Regions from separate parts of the Rothia uropygioeca genome, predicted to be linked through region 2. Evidence: riboswitches for the same ligand, from Rfam matches in the RefSeq annotation. Region 2 holds a riboswitch; each other region holds the start of a gene.

Region 1 (5,590 bases), 440 kb from region 2:
GAGAGTAAACGGGTTCGCTTCCGCAACGTGGCTCAGACCGAGACGTTCGAGCAGCTCAGCCGCCCGATCCTCGGGGTATTCCCCGTCGCTTCCGGAGAAGACGCCGCGCGGTGCCGCATCGCGGGCCAATCGTGCGCCGAGGGCAAGCTCCTCGGCGACCGATGCTTTGACGAATTGGTGTTCCGGTTCCTGAAACACAGTTCCTATCCGCGCAATCAGCTGGCTCGAGCTCCACAGCAGGGGATCCCACGAGGGGCCGCCGGATCGGTCAAGCTCTCGCCTCGCCCCTGCGTATCGGAGTGCATCGGACGCCGCAACATAACCCGCGGCCGGTGCGAGCAGGCCGGCCAGGGTCAGAGCCAAGGTGGATTTGCCGCAACCATTTGGTCCCGTGACCGCCAGATGCTCCCCTCGACGTATACGGACGCAAATATCCGAAGCCGCGACGGTCACTTCCCGGTGTGCCGGGATGGGTCCTTCCGCCGAGCGAGCGGTCGCGCGGCGTCTTTGCCTGAGCCACTTGCGCGCGGGTGCTTGACGAGACACCGCGAGGTCGTGCGCCTCGAGAAGCGCTTCGCCGTTCCCCCGTCCCTGAACCGCCCCCGGCCCCTTGCTCGGAAGCCGGGGAACGTAATCCGGGACCCATACTCCTGCTTGGAGCAATTCCTTTCTCGCCTCATCCAGAACCTGCCGTGGAGGCCCGTCGTGGCTGATTCCCCCGTGCGGACTGAGCACGATCACTCGATCGACGAATTCGGACCAGACCGAGACTCGGTGCTCGACTACGACCAGGGTCGAACCGTATTCCTCCGCAGCGTTCAACACGGCGTCGCGAACTTCGATGACGCCATCTGGGTCGAGGTTGGCCGTCGGTTCGTCCAACAAGATCAGCTGGGGTTCCATGGCCAGAACCCCTGCCAATCCAAGCCGTTGTTTTTGGCCGCCGGACAGCGCCGACGTGGGACGCTCCCACGAGAGATCCAAACCGACCGAACGCAGAGCTCGTTCGCACCGCGGAACGATAACCGCGGGGTCGGCTCCCAGATTCTCCGGGCCGAATGCGAGGTCGTCTCCTACGCGTGACAGGACGATCGACGATTCTGGGTCTTGTTGCATCAGACCGACCGCGCCCCTCGATTGTTCGGGCCCGAGGCCATTGATCGTTGCCCGCCCCAGAACGGCGTCGCCGTCATCGTCCACGAGCACACCCGCCAACGCGTGGAGCAATGTCGATTTTCCTGCCCCTGAGGGGCCTAGTAGCAAAACCCTTTCACCGGCCCGAATATCCAGATTTACACCGTGGAAAGCGGGTGCCTCTCGACCAGCGTGGTGCCAACCGAAGTTCTGGGCCAGGACCCGGGCCCCGTGAACCGTCACGGGCGAACCCTGCTGCGCCGAGCATCACGACCTGCGGCAACGGAACCGAGAACGCCCGTCGAGATCAATGCCCTCATCAGGGCCCAACCCAGAAGTCCCGCGATGACGACGCCGGAAATCGTGCCGCACACGATGTAGACGACCTGATACTTTGCTTCCCAGAAGCCGTAATACATCATGACCTCGCTGACGCCCATGAATACGCCGGAGACGCCGCCGGAAAACATGGCCACTGCAAGCCCGAACCTGCGGTACAGGAATAGAGCGAAGACGATCTCGGCACCGATGCCCTGAATCAACCCTGACAGCAATACGCCGGCGCTGTAATGGGTGCCCAGTAGGGCTTCGATAACGGCCGCGAGAATCTCACAGTAGATCGCGGCACCGGGTTTCCGAATTACTAAGCCGCCGACGACTCCCGCGATGAGCCAGCCTCCACCGATCAGGCCCGACAACGGTGGGAAACCAACCGTCGCGGTCTGCGTTGCCGGCGAAACGGCATTGGACCAGATCCAGAAGATCACGCCGCAGACAACGGCAAGAACCGAGGCGATCACGATGTCGATCACGCGCCACGAAACTTTCCGGCGCTTCGGATGTTTTCCGCTCCCGGTCTCGCTCAACGACTGGACCGTTTGACCGGACTCGTGATGGGATGTGGTGTTCATGGGTCTTCCTCCTGCAATTTTCAGGAGGGGAGGCCGTACCCGTACTGTTCTTGGATACGCCCGAGATCTCGACTCCCTACGTCGGTGCTAACCGCATCAGGTCGAGGGTCTGCTTTCGCACTCTCAGCCTCATCCGAGGCTCCCCTGTCGTTCTTGAACGTCCCCCAGTCTATCTGACTCATTTCACTTCCGGTGAATCGCCCAGCAGATTGGGACAAAGGCAAACTCGTACGATTAGGCTAGAGAGAGCTGAACGTGACCGGCCGCACCGCCGGTGCGAATGAAGAGGAGAGATGGATGAGCAATCCCGTTATCAAGATCGGTTCCACGGTTGCGTCCTTGGCCGGAGTATTCGCGGCCAATAAGGTCATGACGCTGGGCTGGAAGAAGGTTACCGGCAATGAACCGCCGTCGAGCAATCCGGACGCCGAGGAAAGCATCCGCGACATCGTCATTTGGACCGCGATCAGCGGTGTCGTCGCGACCCTCATCAAATTGAGCGTCACGCGGCTGGCCAACAAGATGGAGCACAAGGAAGAAGTCGAGACCGGCGGCCAGGCCGAGGTCTGATAGCCCTCCCCTCGATACGAACAATGGCGGGCGCGTGAATCCTTCACGCGCCCGCCATTGTTCTCACGTCGCTCAGTCCCGCTCTGCCTCCAGGTCGCTTTCGGGTTTGGCCTGCGCATCGTTCCCGAGACCGGCGGCGTCGGCGTCGACGTCGCGCGGCTCGTCGGTTGCTTCAGCAGGAGCCTCTTCTTCTTCCTCTTCACGGTTCATCTGCTCCACGAGGTCGGCAAGCTCGTTGACCGTGAGAGCCGATGCCGTGAAGTGACGATTGCGGAACCCGGAACGTCCTACCATGTGCGAGGAGACGGGTACCGCCAGGATTTGGAGGGTCCACGCCAATACGAGCGCTGGAACCAGAGCCCATGAACGCGCCGCGAATCCGATCCCGGCCAAAAGCAAGAACAAACCGAAAACCTGCGGTTTGGCCCCTGGGTGAAGTCTTGAAAGAACGTCCGGAAAACGGACGATGCCGAGCGCGGCCCCGAGAGACATGAGGCAACCGAGGATCAGGCAGATCCCGGTCAGGATGTCGAATACGAGGTCCATCTAACGATCACCTCGCTGTTTCTTGGTTGTGCCGGGGGAAAGTTTGGAAGGCTTGCGAGAACCAGCAGGCTTCGCGGGCGAAGTGCTCTCTGCCGAACCTGCCCGAGATTCGCGTTCATCCTTGCGTTCGCGTTTGTTGTTTGCGAAGCGAGCAACAGTCACGGACCCCAAGAAACCGACCAGGGATATCACGACGAGCATGGTGATGTTCTCGTAACTGTCCCGGTAGACCATGTCCACTGAGAGCCCCGCACCGACGATAGCCAGCAGCACGTCGGAGGCGATCACGCGATCCAACAGTGAAGGCCCCTTGGCCAGGCGAACTATGGTCCCGATCGCAGCGAGCACCAGAATGACGCCGCAGATGACAATGACGACGGTCATTGCGACACCTCCTCAAGGCTTCCGGATTTCAGGGCCTCGTGACTTTCCTTGGTGCCCATCACCCGGATGACCAAGTTCTCGATGGATCTCACGCTCTCTTGGAACGCGCGCACTTCGTCTTCCGTGTTGATATCGATCACGTGGAAGTAGATCGTGGCACTCCGGCGATCGACCTCAACCACCAGGGACCCCGGAATGAGGGAAACGATATGTCCGACGACGGTAATGAGAAGATCACTGTTGATACGCAACCGGACGGATACCACCGCCGATTTCGGCGCGCCGCGTGGTCTCACCGTGAACCACAGGATCTCGAAACTCGCCTTGGCGATCCACCACACGAATTTTGTGCCCAGGACCGCGCCCCAGAAAACGTTGAATCTTCCCGATAGCTGGACCGGAGGGAGGTAAAAGACCCGGACGATCACCAGAGCCATGATCAGCCCGAAAGCCAGGTTTCCTATCGAGAAGTCCTGCCACAGAGCACCCCAGACCAAAACCAACCAGAAGATCAGGGGCAACTCGGTACGCAGTGTGTTCTTGGGACGCACGCGAGGCGCGCGGTGAGCGGATGGACTCATCTCAGTGGCCCCCTTCCGCAGAGGTTCCGTGGTCCTGCCCCAAGACCGCATCGATGTAGACCTGCGGGTCGCTCAGGTTTCCCGCGGCTTGATGAGAAAGGTCGAAGAGCGGCCCGGCCAAAACGGTGATCGCGACGCCGACCGCCACGAGGCCAATGGTCGAGGCCATCATCGGACGGGGCAGCAATGTCACGTCCTTGCCGCGGTAGCGACGGGACTCGACGTCGAGCTCACCAGAGGTCCTCACCCCGTAGTTACCGTCCTGGTCCTTGGCGAGCAGAATGGGATCCGGGAACTCCGCGTCCTCGGGTTTCCGCCAGAACACGCGATTCCAGATTCGGGCCAACGTCAGCAAGGTCAGCAGCGATACGAAGACGCCGACTCCTGCCAAGGCATAGCCCTGCCATGTACCGGCATGTACGCTCGCGTCAATCAGTCCGACCTTGCCGAGGAATCCCGAGAACGGCGGAATACCACCGAGATTCATGGCCGGGATGAAATACAGAATACCTAGAACCGGGGCAATCTTGGCCAACCCGGCCAAACGGTCGGTATTCGCGGAACCACCACGACGTTCGATCAAGCCGACCACCATGAAAAGACTGGTTTGGATCACAATGTGGTGCGCGATGTAGAAGACCACGGCCATCATGCCTTCCGGTGTGGCCAAGGAGATGCCCCAAATCATGTAGCCGATGTGGCTGATCAGGATGAAGGAAAGAGTTCTCTTGATGTCACTCTGCGTCAGGGCACCGAGGATTCCGACGATGAGAGTGGCCGCCGCGACCAAGGCCAGCAAATTGTCCACCCGGCTTCCCGGGAACAGCAGGGTCTCGGTGCGAATGATCGCGTAGACGCCAACTTTGGTCAGCAACCCGGCGAACACCGCGGTCACCGGAGCGGGCGCGGTCGGATACGAGTCCGGAAGCCACAGGGACAGTGGGAAGACCGCTGCCTTGATCCCGAAAGCAACCAGGAGCATGAGGTGAAGTTGAAGCTGCGTCCCGACCGGTAAGTCAGGCGCCTTGGCCGCGATATCGGCCATGTTCACGGTCCCGAGTGCGGCGTAGATCATTCCGATCGATATCAGGAACAACATCGACGAGATCACGGAAACGACCGTGTACGTGATGCCGGCCCTGATTCTGGGGGCCGAACCGGACATTGTCAGCAGCACGTAACTCGCGGTCAGGAGGATTTCGAACCCGACGTACAGATTGAAAAGATCGCCTGCGAGGAAGGCATTCGACACGCCCGCCAGCAAGACCAGGTAGGTCGGGTAGAAAACCGAGATCGGGGCGTCGGAATCTCCGTCCGCCAGGCCCTGACCGGTCGCGTAAATCATCACTGCGAACGAAACCAACGTGGAAACCACGAGCATCAGCGAGGACAGTTGGTCCACGACCATCACGATGCCGAATGGAGCGGCCCAGGCTCCCAGAGTCACGGATTGTGGGCTCGTTC
Region 2 (5,590 bases):
CGCCCCTCTTCTGGACCTACACGCTCGGACAGGCTGTTTTCCAGGTCAATCTCCAGCCGACGGTGTTGCAAGTCCTCGCATGGGTCGTCTACTTGGTTCCCACAGTCTTTCTCTTCACGCGCCAAGTCTCCTCTGGCAAGCGCGCCGCAACGCGGGCCGCACCGCACGTTCAGGCGCACTGACCCCTCAATCCCTTCCCCGAGCCGGACGCCGTAGTCCGCGCCATCACCGAACCCGAGAGGAAAACATGAAAAACACAAGGTACCTTCTTGCTGTTCCGGCCGCTATAGCTATGGTCATCTCTCTGTCGGCATGCACTGACAATCCCGCAAATTCGTCGGCTTCATCCAACGAGTCCACAAACGGGGGAACCGTTCAGACCGTCAAAGCCAACATCACCAACGACACGTGCACGACCGATCCGGCCAAGATCCCGGCCGGCAAAGTCGCCTTCGAGATCGCCAACAACGGGACCACGCCGAATGAATTCGAGGTTCTGACCGAGAACAAACTGCAGATCGTTTCCGAGAAGGAAAACATCGGGCCGGGCACCACGGCACACATGACAACGGCGCTCAAGGAAGGAACGTATTACACCGGGTGCAAGCCGAATATGGTCGGCAACTTCGTGGGACTCGCCCAACTCGACGTTATCCCAGGCGAGAACGTGGAAGTAGCAAAAGATGTCCAGGCCGCCGAGGACCACGCGATCTCGAACTACACCTCGTACGTCAAAGACCAGACGGGTCAGCTGGTGAGTGCGACCCAAGAGTTCACGAAGGCCTACATCGCAGGCGATGACCAAAAGGCGAAGACGCTGTACCCGTTGGCTCGTCAGCATTACGAGCGCATCGAGCCGACCGCCGAATCCTTCGGCATCAAGGAAGGAGGGGACCTCGACGTTGCGTTGGACGCCCGAGTCCAGGACCTCTCGGCGGATGCGCACAAGAAACCCACGGACCCGGAGGTACTCAAGGGCTGGACCGGCTGGCACCGGATTGAGGCGGACCTGTTCACAGATGATTCCGCCGGGTACAAGTTCGACACGGACGAAGACCGGAAACGAGCCGCGGACGAGCTGAACGAAAACACCCAGAAGCTCTACGACCTGGTCTACGGCAAGATCGACGGCGCCAAGGGCAAGTTCAAACTCGAATTGTCCGACGTCGCAACCGGCGCTTCCTCGCTCCTGGAAGAAGTTGCCACGTCCAAGATCGTGGGTGAAGAAGAGACTTTCTCGCACACGGATACCTATGACTTCAAGGCCAACGTCGAAGGAGCTGAGGTTGCCTATGGGAATGTCGCTGATTTGGTGAAAGACAAATACCCCAAGCTGGCAGAGAAGATCGAGTCAAAATTCGAATCGGTGAAGTCACTGATCAACGAACAATCGACCGGTAAGGACGAGGGCGGAAACACCCTGTTCAAGGACTACTCCCAGATCGCTGCCGTTCAGAAGGACGCCGGGGAAGCGCCCAAAGACTCGGATTACACCGACCTCCAACGAAAGTTCTCCGACGCGGTCAACGCTCTCGGTGAGCCGCTGTCCAAGATCGCGGGAACGATCCTTCACTAGTCCACGGAAGAATCAATGTCACCTCACACATCATTCGGTGATGAACCGCGTGCTGCGTCGTCGTCTGCCAAAAACTCGCACTGGGCAGAGACACACCCTACGGATGCCATGGCCGGCGACGAGGCGGCAGCAACTCAAGGGAAAACCCTCGGTTTCTCGCGTCGTCGGCTCGTGGGGGCCGCGGGAGCGGCCGGCCTGTTGGGCATTGCGGGCTTCGGCGGTGGAGCAATCGGTCACCGCATGGGTAGCGATGAAGCCGCAGCAGCCACTCCGGCTGAACTCAGGTACCCCTTTCGCGGGGAAAAACAACAGGGAATTCTGACTCCCACGCAAAACAATATGTATACCGCCGCCTTTAATGTGACTGTTCAGGATGTCGGAGGACTCAAAGAACTGCTTTCCGAGTGGACGGTCGCCGCAGAGCATATGTGCGCGGGGGAACTCGTTGGCGGCGCTCCTGAGGGCAATCACCACATGCCGCCCGAGGACACCGGAGAAGCCTGGGGATACTCGCCGAGCGGACTGACCATCACCTTCGGTTTCGGACGTTCGCTCTTCGTCGATGAGCACGGAAATGATCGTTTTGGACTCAAGGACAAGATGCCCAAGATCCTGAGCGATGGGGTTCCGAAATTTGCGAACGAAGCCCTGCGGGCAGGATCCAGCGACGGGGACATCCTGATCCAGACGTGCTCCAATGACGCTCAGATCTGCGTCCACGCGATCAGAAACCTGACCCGCATCGCCTTCGGCTCGGCGACGCTCAAGTGGAGTCAGATCGGTTACGGACGCAGTTCCTCGACGTCGAGGGGACAGCAGACACCCCGTAATCTCTTCGGATTCAAGGATGGTACGGCCAACCTCAAAGCGGAAGACGACGATGACCTCTTCGGCGACAACGTTTGGGTTCAGCCCGAGGATGATCCCAACGCACAGTGGATGAACGGTGGAACGTATTTCGTGGCACGAAAGATTCACATGTACCTCGAAATCTGGGATCGAGTACGGCTCTCCGAACAGCAGGAGGTGATCGGCCGGGACAAGCAGTACGGTGCGCCACTGTCGATCGCCTCGCCTCGGGCGTCGGACGAGTTCGAAGCACTGGACTTCACGGCTCAGGATGACCACGGGGAACCCGTGATTCCCACGGACTCGCATGTGGCCGTCGTCGCCCCTGAGAACAACGGGGGTCATCGGATGCTTCGACGCAGCTACAACTATACGGACGGCAACGATTCCCTCGGGCGTCTGGATGCGGGTCTGTTCTTCATCGCCTACGTGCGAGATCCCCGGAAAGGTTTCTACCCGACTCTCAAGAAAATGACGGAGCAGGATGCCCTGACGGAGTATCTCCAGCACCAGGCATCGGCGCTCTTCGCCGTGCCCGCGGGCATTCGTGACGGAGACGAGATGGTTGGGCAGGGCCTGTTCGAGTAGCGGTGCTAACATGAGACGCGCGACACGGGGTGCCTCCGAAGGGAGGCTGAGATGAAACCCGTAGAACCTGATTCAGCTAGTACTGGCGAAGGGAATGTCCGCAGAGCGCACTTACATCCGCGTGCCGCAACAGCGGTTGCGGGAATCGCTCTTTCGGGTGCCTTCGCCTCGATGGAGAGGCAAAGACCATGACCGAAAATCCCACCACCGTATCGAGCGTTCTGCCCATCGACGAGCAGATCGTGGTGGTGACCGGCGGCGCGAGGGGCCTTGGAGAGAGCATCAGCCGCGCTTTCCTCGGCGAAGGGGCAAAGGTGGTCATTGGGTACCACCAGAGCAAGGACGACGCCGCCCGCATCGTCGACGAATTCCCGGACCGAGCCCGTTGCGCGGCCCTTGACGTTCGGGACGGGGAGAGCATTCGAGAGTTCGCGACGTCAGCCTCCGGATTCTTCGGCACCGCACCGACCACGCTGGTCAACAACGCCCTGGTGGACTTCAGCTTCAACGGCGAGGCCCGGTCGAAAGCCGCCGACATCACCGCCGAGGAATTCCAGAAACAGATCGACGGGTCGCTCCACGGGCCGCTCGCGATGATCCAGGCGCTCCGACCCGGTATGGCCGAACGGGGCTTCGGGCGCGTCGTGAACATCGGCACGAACCTGTTCCAGAACCCCGTGGTCCCGTACCACGACTACACGGCGGCCAAGGCCGCCCTGCTCTCCTTGACGCGCACGTTCTCGCAGGATCTCGGCCCGGAAGGAATTACGGTCAATATGGTCTCCGGTGGTCTGTTGAGGGAAACGGATGCGAGCTCCGCAACTCCGGATGAGGTCTTCGACATGATCGCTGCGGGAACGCCACTGCGTTCCGTGACCACCCCGGACGAAATGGCCGACGCGATTCTCTTCTTCGCTTCCCCGTGGGCCCGCGCGGTGACCGGGCAGAACCTGATCGTCGATGGAGGGCTGGTCAAAGGATGAACGCTGGAAAGAAGCACGCACACATCAACCTGTTCATCTACGGCTGCGGGCACCACAATGCGGCCTGGAGGGCCCCGGGCTCCTCGGTCGAGAGGCTCGGCGAGATCGACTATTACGAGGAGCTCGCCCGCACTGCCGAACGCGGCAAACTCGACGCCGTGTTCTTCGCCGATGGCCAGTCGCTGAGCCCCGGCAACCTCGAGGACTCTCCGGCGTGGTTCCTGGAACCACTCACGTGCCTGGCCGCCATGGCGCGGGCGACATCGAAGATCGGCCTGGTCAGCACGGTGTCCAGCTCATTCTGGACTCCTTTCCATGCGGCCCGGATTCTGGCGAGCCTCGACCACATCAGCGGCGGGAGGATCGGCTGGAATGTCGTGACGTCCATGTTTGATGCCGAGGCCCGCAACCACGGTGGTACAACCCTGCCGGGGCACGACGAACGCTATCGCCGGGCTGAAGAGTTCGTCGACGCCGTCCAGGCGCTCTGGGATTCGTGGCCCCGCGCCTCGATTCTGGCCGATCGCGAGGGGCGCTACGCCGACTCGACCATGATCCACGGGGTGGACCACGAGGGCGAGCATTTCTCGGTCGCTGGCCCGCTCAACGTACCCGAACCGCCGCAGGGTCGGCCCGTGCTGTTCCAGGCCGGCGCCTCCGAACCGGGACGAAGCCTCGCATCGCGTCGCGCGGAAGGCATCTACGCCGTCGCCTACGACCTCGAACAGGGCGAGAAATACCGCACCGACATTCGGCGTCGGGCCGCGGCCGCGGGACGGAACCCGGACGACGTCGTCGTGATGCCTGGGCTCGTGACCTACGTGGGCTCGACCGTCGAGGAAGCCGAACGGAAGCGAAGGGAGCTGGACGAGCTCCTGCCCGTCGAGGCCTCCCTGCGCCAGCTGGGAAAATTCGTGCAGCGCGACTGCAGCGACTGGGAGCTCGATGCGCCCGTCCCGGAGCTCGAACCGCTCGAGCAGTTCACCGGACCCAAAGGGCGGTACGCGACGATTCTGCGCATCATCGAAGCCGAGCGCCCCACGGTGCGCGAGCTCCTGGGGCGGCTCGCGGCCGGTGGCGGACACTGCACCATGGTCGGGACCCCGGAGACCCTTGCCGATCAGATCGAGCACTGGCTGGACCACGGGGGAGCGGACGGCTTCAACCTGATGCCCCCGACCCTGCCGGGCGGCATCGAGGACTTCGTGGACCAGGTGATTCCGGAACTCCAGAAACGTGGCCGCTTCCGCACGGACTACGACGCCGCGACCCTCCGGGGGCATCTGGCTAGCGGGTGAACCAGGGGGGTGATGTACGGAAATGACGACATTTCCGCAGGCCACGGGGAATAAGTATAGATTTTATATCTATACTTAAAATTTCTAGACTTTTCGTGCCGAATCCCTTGCCCGGGTGCCCCAAGTCACTTAAGATACTTCTTGCCATTATTAGTGATTCATCCGTAACGGGGAAACATGAAATCGTTAATATCGATGAAACTTCTGGCTGGCTCGCTAGTAGCTTGTGGTCTGGCATCGAGTCTGGTGATCGGGGCACCACCCGCTTCCGCTACCGTACTTGGATGCCCCACCTC
Region 3 (5,590 bases), on a different contig from region 2:
TACCCACAGAATTCGACCTTGTCCGCGCCTTTGGGCCTCCTGCTTCTGCGTGTTGGCCTGGGCATTGTCTTCTTGATGCACGGTCTGCAAAAGTTCAACGAGTGGACCCTCGACGGAACCGCAGCGAACTTCCAGCAAATGGGCGTTCCATCCCCTGAGCTTTCCGCTGCGGTGGCCGCCTATGCCGAGTTGATCGGCGGTATCGCCTTGATCGTCGGTGTGCTTTCTCGGCTTGCTGGGCTGGTTCTGGCGATCGATATGTTCGGGGCAATCTATTTTGTCCACGGTTCCCAGGGGTTTTTCGCCTCGGACGGCGGATACGAATCCGTTCTGGTGCTGGCCCTCGCTTCGCTCGCTGTTTTTCTCGTCGGTCCCGGCCGATTTGCGATCGCCGGTGCACTTGAGGGACGGCGTGGTTGGGGAGCTTTCGCCTAGGGTCTAGTTTCGACCCTCTGTGCGGCAGGGGAGAGCCGAGAGTGCTGCGTTTCTGAACTCCTGGATCGCGCGCGAGTTCGAGCTCGTACGCCACGCCAAGCAGAGGGGTACGGACGGGGCTTCGTCGAGCGGGACGAATGCGACTCTCGAGTGCCCGTACGACGCCGCAGCCGAGGCCGGCGTTGCGCCGACACCCTTGCCTGCTGCGACCAAGGTGATCCATTCGTCGTAATTGGCGCATTCGATGATTGAAGAGGGCCTCTGCCCGGGATCCCAGAGAGACGGCCGCGTATTGCCGCTCAGCGTATTGATCACCACGGGATGTCGGCCGAGTTCCTTCCAGGGGATCGATGTTCGCCGAGCCAAACGACTGCCGGTGCTGACCGCGGCGACACGCGGTTCTCGGAAGAGCTCAATCGTTTCGACCTCTGTCCCCATGAGAGTTTGCCGCGTGAGAGCCACATCCACGGCTCGGTTCAGCAACGCGGAGCATACGTCATCATGTCTGGTCAGATGCGTTCGGATGCCGCTGGAACGCTCGAAGGTCGCCAAAGTCCGGGAAATCCACGGGTCGGGAAGAGCCCACGGGAAACCGATGCGCAGCTCTTCCACCTGATGAGTCTCAGCGATGGCGTCCTCGATCTCGCGGAGGATGGTCCTGGCCCGTTCGAATAGCCTTTGCCCCTGAGGGGTCAGGTCTACGGAGCGGGAAGAGCGGTTCAGCAGAGTAACCCCGCCGAGGCGAGCCTCCAGCTGTTGGATGGTTCGGCTCAAGGCCGGTTGAGTGATGTGCAGGCTGCGGGCGGCGGCCGTGAACGACTTCTTCCGGCCGACCGCCTCGAGCGCGCGAAGGTGGCGCAATTCCAGGTCCATGACTACTCAGGATAGATCGCAGGTACTCGGGCCGATGATTCGAGCCTAGCCCGCCGGCGTCGTGACCCGGTGATTTACCCACCCGGAACCGTCTCGTATGTATTCCACACGGGAGTGATTCCGGTCTTCGCGAGCTTGCATGAATTCGTACTCCGTGGGAGCGAGGGAATAGAGCCGCCAGTCCGGGTTGGGCTCACCGGTATAGCTGGGGCGTTGCTCCCAATCGCGTTGGGATTCCTCGTCGCTCAGGGCCACGACGTTGCCCGTGACCCTGACCTGCCGGCCTGATTCGCGCCAGAAGAAGATCATTGATGCGCGGGGATTCTGATCGATGTGTTGCCCCTTGCGCGAGGTCTGATGCGTTGAGAACTGGAACCCTCGCTCGTCGATGTCTTTGATGATGAGCGTGCGTCCGACTGGGGTGTCTCCATTCTGAATGGTCGTGAACGTCATCGCGTGCGGTTGACGGTTTCCCGCGCCGATCGCGTCGTTGAACCAGTCCAGGAAAAGGTCTATTGGATCCTCGGGAACCCGTTCCGGGTCGAGGACAGGGAGGCCCTGGGGGAAGGAAGGCAGGCTGCGTAGCTGGTCGCTCAATGTGCTCATGCCTCGATCGTAAGTGCTGTGACGGATCTCGGGACAGGGTCATGTGCAGATGGAATGCGGCCATGCGCGAGGGGCCTGGACAGAATTGCTTTCGGGGGTGCGGCCGGGTGCCAATGAAGCCGTCGGCGCAGGCGATTCCACACAGGCGGTGGAGAAAGTTATCCACAGGTGTGCACAACGATGTGCACAACTCGAATATCTGTCCTAAGAGTGCGTTGGGGAAAATGAAACGTGCCGCTTCTCCCCAGGATCTCGAATCGAATATCGGTGAATAAGCTGCTCGAACTACAGAAGTGTAAGTTGTCCACGACTGGGGACATCTGTGTGGATAAAGCGTTGGCGGTCGGTGCCCGGTCGCGGTCGGCTCCGCATGTTCATGCTGATCGGACGAGGGGAGAAGGGCGAGCAGCCAGGCGCTCCGGGGACCTAGGATGCCGCGGAATACAGGGAAAAATCCGGTCACAGCGCTCTCTCTAGGGACCGAATGCCAGGTCGCCCCAGGCCCTGCTTGCGTCGGGGACGACGTGAGGAAGTTGTCCACAATTATCCACAACCTTCCACAGGGAGGTGACCTCAGCGAGCGATTTCTCCACGTGTTGTGTGAAAAGTTATCCACAGGTGGGGATAAAAATCTGTGTTTGGGGTTCGTGAGGCGTCCGTGGGCAACGGTACGGGCCAGGAATGCGGAGCGACCACTGAAAAATACCTGCACGTACACACTGCAATGACAAGGTTTATGCAGTGGGGTGCGGCCTCGGACCCACCTGTTGGGAATCGATGTGGGTTTCGTGGAGTCACATTCGTGTAAGTTCTCCACACTGTGGATAGATCTTGTGGATAAACCCTCCGGACTGTCGGAAAAACATGCTTGCGGCGTTGTATGACCTTTCAGGGGCGGTTTTCATTCGCGGGACACGAGCTAAAGTGATGGGAGGCGCAATGGCGCGCCGACAGTGACAAGGGGTGCCCCGTTCGGCTGAGATAAGACCCTTTGAACCTGATCTAGCCAGCACTAGCGAAGGGATCGTCACCATGACTGATTCACCGGAAAATCACCGCGCCCCCGACGGCATCGTCGGATCGGCCGAGGCCGTTCGAGGGTCGTCACCCCTGGTCCATTGCTTGACCAACGCGGTCGTCAAAGAAATCACGGCCAACGTTCTGCTCGCCGTCGGGGCTTCGCCCGCAATGGTCGAACACCCCGACGAAGCGCGCATCTTCGCTGGGATGGCCGACGGGGTGCTTGTGAACGTCGGGACGGTCTCGGAGGATCAGATCGCGGCGATCCAGGCCGCAGTGGAAACCGCGGGATCTGCGGGTGTGCCCTGGGTTCTAGATCCGGTTGCGGTCGGAGGCCTTCCCCTACGTACCGAATTCGCCCGGGACCTCGTCACTCAACGTCCGACTGCGATTCGTGGCAACGCCAGCGAGATCGTCGCCCTGGCCGGACAGGGAAGCGGCGGCCGTGGGGTCGAGTCGACCGATGCTGTGGAAACTGCTCTCGATGCCGCGCGCTTCCTTGCGGAACGCACCGGCGGCATCGTCGCGATTTCCGGGGAGCGGGATGTGGTCGTCTCTGCGAACCGGACCACGTGGCTGACCAGTGGTCACGAATTCATGCCGCTGGTCATCGGGACGGGGTGCTCGCTCGGGGCCACGGTCGCGGCGTATCTGGGTGCCGCCCGTGCGGCTGGCCTGGCCGACCATGACGCTGTTTTGGCGGCCCACGCCCATGTGGGTGCCGCCGGCTCCTTGGCGGGTCGAACCGCCGACGGTCCCGGATCCTTCCACGTGCGGTGGATCGATTCGCTCTACGAGCTCTCCCCGGCTGGAATCGGCCGCCTTGTCGAGGTTCACGAGGAAGCCCAGTGATACCTCCCGCGACCGATTTCTCACTGTATTTCGTGACGGATACGAAGCTGTGCGGTGGTCTCGATCGTGTACCGAATGTGGTGTACGAGGCCGTGATGGGCGGCGTCGGTGTAGTTCAGGTCCGCGACAAAGAGCTATCGGATGGCCGCTTCGCTGATCTGGCGCGCGCTTGCGAGCAGCAGTTGCGTCGGGCCGAGCAGGACTCGGGCAGGTCCGCCCAGCTGTTCGTCAATGATCGACTCAGCGTCGCCGCAGATCTGGGGCTCAATGTTCACGTCGGACAATCCGACGCCGCCGCGGCGGATGCGCGTGCGGCGCTCGGACCCGACCTCATGGTTGGGCTCTCGGTATCGACACCGGGCGAGGTCCGGGCCGCGGTGGCCGAACGCCAAGCGGATGTTCTGGGCATTGGCCCGGCCTGGGCCACTCCTACCAAAACCGACGCCGCCCCGGCCTTGGGGCCCGATGGGGTATCCGAATGTGCGGAGATAGCCCGAACCGGAGGGCTCGTGAGTGTAGCCATAGGAGGAATCAATCCCTCCACAGCCACTGAATTGGCGGGTGTGCCCGTTGACGGTCTGTGCGTCGTCTCCGCCATCGCTGCCGCCCAGGACCCCAGAAAGGCGGCGGCCGAATTGCTGAGCCTCGCCACCATGACACTCAACAGAGGACGTGATTCGTGATGCGCCCACCCGTCGCCATGACCATTGCCGGTTCGGACCCTTCGGGTGGAGCCGGAATCCAGGCCGACCTCAAGACCTTCAGCGCCATCGGGGCTTATGGGTGTGCTTGTATGACGTCGTTGACCAGCCAAAACACGGTCGGAGTCCGAGGGGTGCACAATGTGCCGGAAGACTTCGTGGTCTCCCAGGTCGAGGCGGTCATCGATGACGTGCCGGTGGATTCCACCAAGATCGGGATGCTTGGAACCGGGGGAGTGGTTCGTTTGCTCGCACGCCTGATGAACGAGCGGCGCGAGAGCTTCGGGACCGTGATTCTCGACCCGGTCATGGTGGCCACGAGCGGAGACACCCTCCTGAGCCAGGACGCCGACGCAGCGATCCGCGCGGATCTTTTGCCTCTCGCGGACCTCATCACCCCGAACCTCCCGGAAAGTGCTCGGTTGTTGGGACGTCCCGACCGTGTTGCCGACTCGCTCGAGGATATGCGCTCCCAGGCCGAAGAGCTTCTAGAGCTTGGGCCCCGTGCAGTCCTCCTCAAGGGAGGGCACCTACGAGATGGGGAAGCCGTGGATGTTCTTGCGATATCTCCGAGGCCGTCTCCCGTTGAGGGTGCGGCGAGGACTCCGGCAGCCGAACCGACTGTTATTGAACTGACTGCGCCCCGCGTGGAAACGCGCAACACTCACGGAACCGGGTGCACCCTCTCCTCGGCGATCGCTGCTTTTTCCGCGCGGTGGGCCGTGCACCAAGCCGATTCGGGGGACCGAGGGATCGACGATGCCGCTCTGATGGCAGCGACCAGAGATGGCAAGAACTTCTTGACCCGGGCACTTGTGGACGGCGCGTGTTGGGAACTCTCGCGGTTCCCGGACCAAGGTCATGGCCCCGTCAATCACTTGGCCCAGATCCTCCGATGAGCGAAGGCGACCCGATGAATCAATCAGCGAAGAATCATGACGTGTGGACCACCGGAGAATTTACAAGGCAACTGTGGAAAGACGCTTCCGGGATTCTGGGGCGAGTGAATCGTCTGGAGTTCCTGCGCCAACTGGGCGAAGGCACTCTGGCTCCAGAGATCTTCGTGGAATACATCTGCCAGGACGCTTTCTATCTGAGCAACT

Evidence for each region. Region 2 has a riboswitch for thiamine pyrophosphate ahead of EWR20_RS01325 (3-oxoacyl-ACP reductase). Riboswitches for the same ligand answer to the same signal wherever they lie in the genome.
Region 1: another riboswitch for thiamine pyrophosphate. It lies ahead of EWR20_RS03255 (ECF transporter S component); the one in region 2 lies ahead of EWR20_RS01325 (3-oxoacyl-ACP reductase).
Region 3: another riboswitch for thiamine pyrophosphate. It lies ahead of thiM (hydroxyethylthiazole kinase); the one in region 2 lies ahead of EWR20_RS01325 (3-oxoacyl-ACP reductase).

What each region holds. Positions count from the first base shown of each region.
Region 1 is NZ_NOIR01000001.1:737,019-742,608, reverse strand. Features, by position in the region: gene EWR20_RS03260 (ABC transporter ATP-binding protein) at 1-1,377, opposite strand, end outside; gene EWR20_RS03255 (ECF transporter S component) at 1,374-2,045, opposite strand; TPP riboswitch at 2,102-2,201, opposite strand; gene EWR20_RS03250 (DUF4235 domain-containing protein) at 2,343-2,615, shown strand; gene mnhG (monovalent cation/H(+) antiporter subunit G) at 2,688-3,161, opposite strand; partial or broken gene EWR20_RS03240 (monovalent cation/H+ antiporter complex subunit F) at 3,288-3,545, opposite strand; gene EWR20_RS03235 (Na+/H+ antiporter subunit E) at 3,542-4,126, opposite strand; gene EWR20_RS03230 (Na+/H+ antiporter subunit D) at 4,128-5,590, opposite strand, start outside.
Region 2 is NZ_NOIR01000001.1:295,023-300,612, forward strand. Features, by position in the region: gene efeU (iron uptake transporter permease EfeU) at 1-182, shown strand, start outside; gene efeO (iron uptake system protein EfeO) at 248-1,576, shown strand; gene efeB (iron uptake transporter deferrochelatase/peroxidase subunit) at 1,592-3,013, shown strand; TPP riboswitch at 3,029-3,125, shown strand; gene EWR20_RS01325 (3-oxoacyl-ACP reductase) at 3,202-3,996, shown strand; gene EWR20_RS01330 (LLM class flavin-dependent oxidoreductase) at 3,993-5,294, shown strand; gene EWR20_RS13080 (peptidase inhibitor family I36 protein) at 5,490-5,590, shown strand, end outside.
Region 3 is NZ_NOIR01000003.1:100,550-106,139, forward strand. Features, by position in the region: gene EWR20_RS08515 (DoxX family protein) at 1-435, shown strand, start outside; gene EWR20_RS08520 (LysR family transcriptional regulator) at 439-1,308, opposite strand; gene EWR20_RS08525 (pyridoxine/pyridoxamine 5'-phosphate oxidase) at 1,354-1,914, opposite strand; TPP riboswitch at 2,864-2,956, shown strand; gene thiM (hydroxyethylthiazole kinase) at 2,947-3,786, shown strand; gene thiE (thiamine phosphate synthase) at 3,783-4,469, shown strand; gene thiD (bifunctional hydroxymethylpyrimidine kinase/phosphomethylpyrimidine kinase) at 4,469-5,386, shown strand; gene EWR20_RS08545 (TenA family protein) at 5,401-5,590, shown strand, end outside.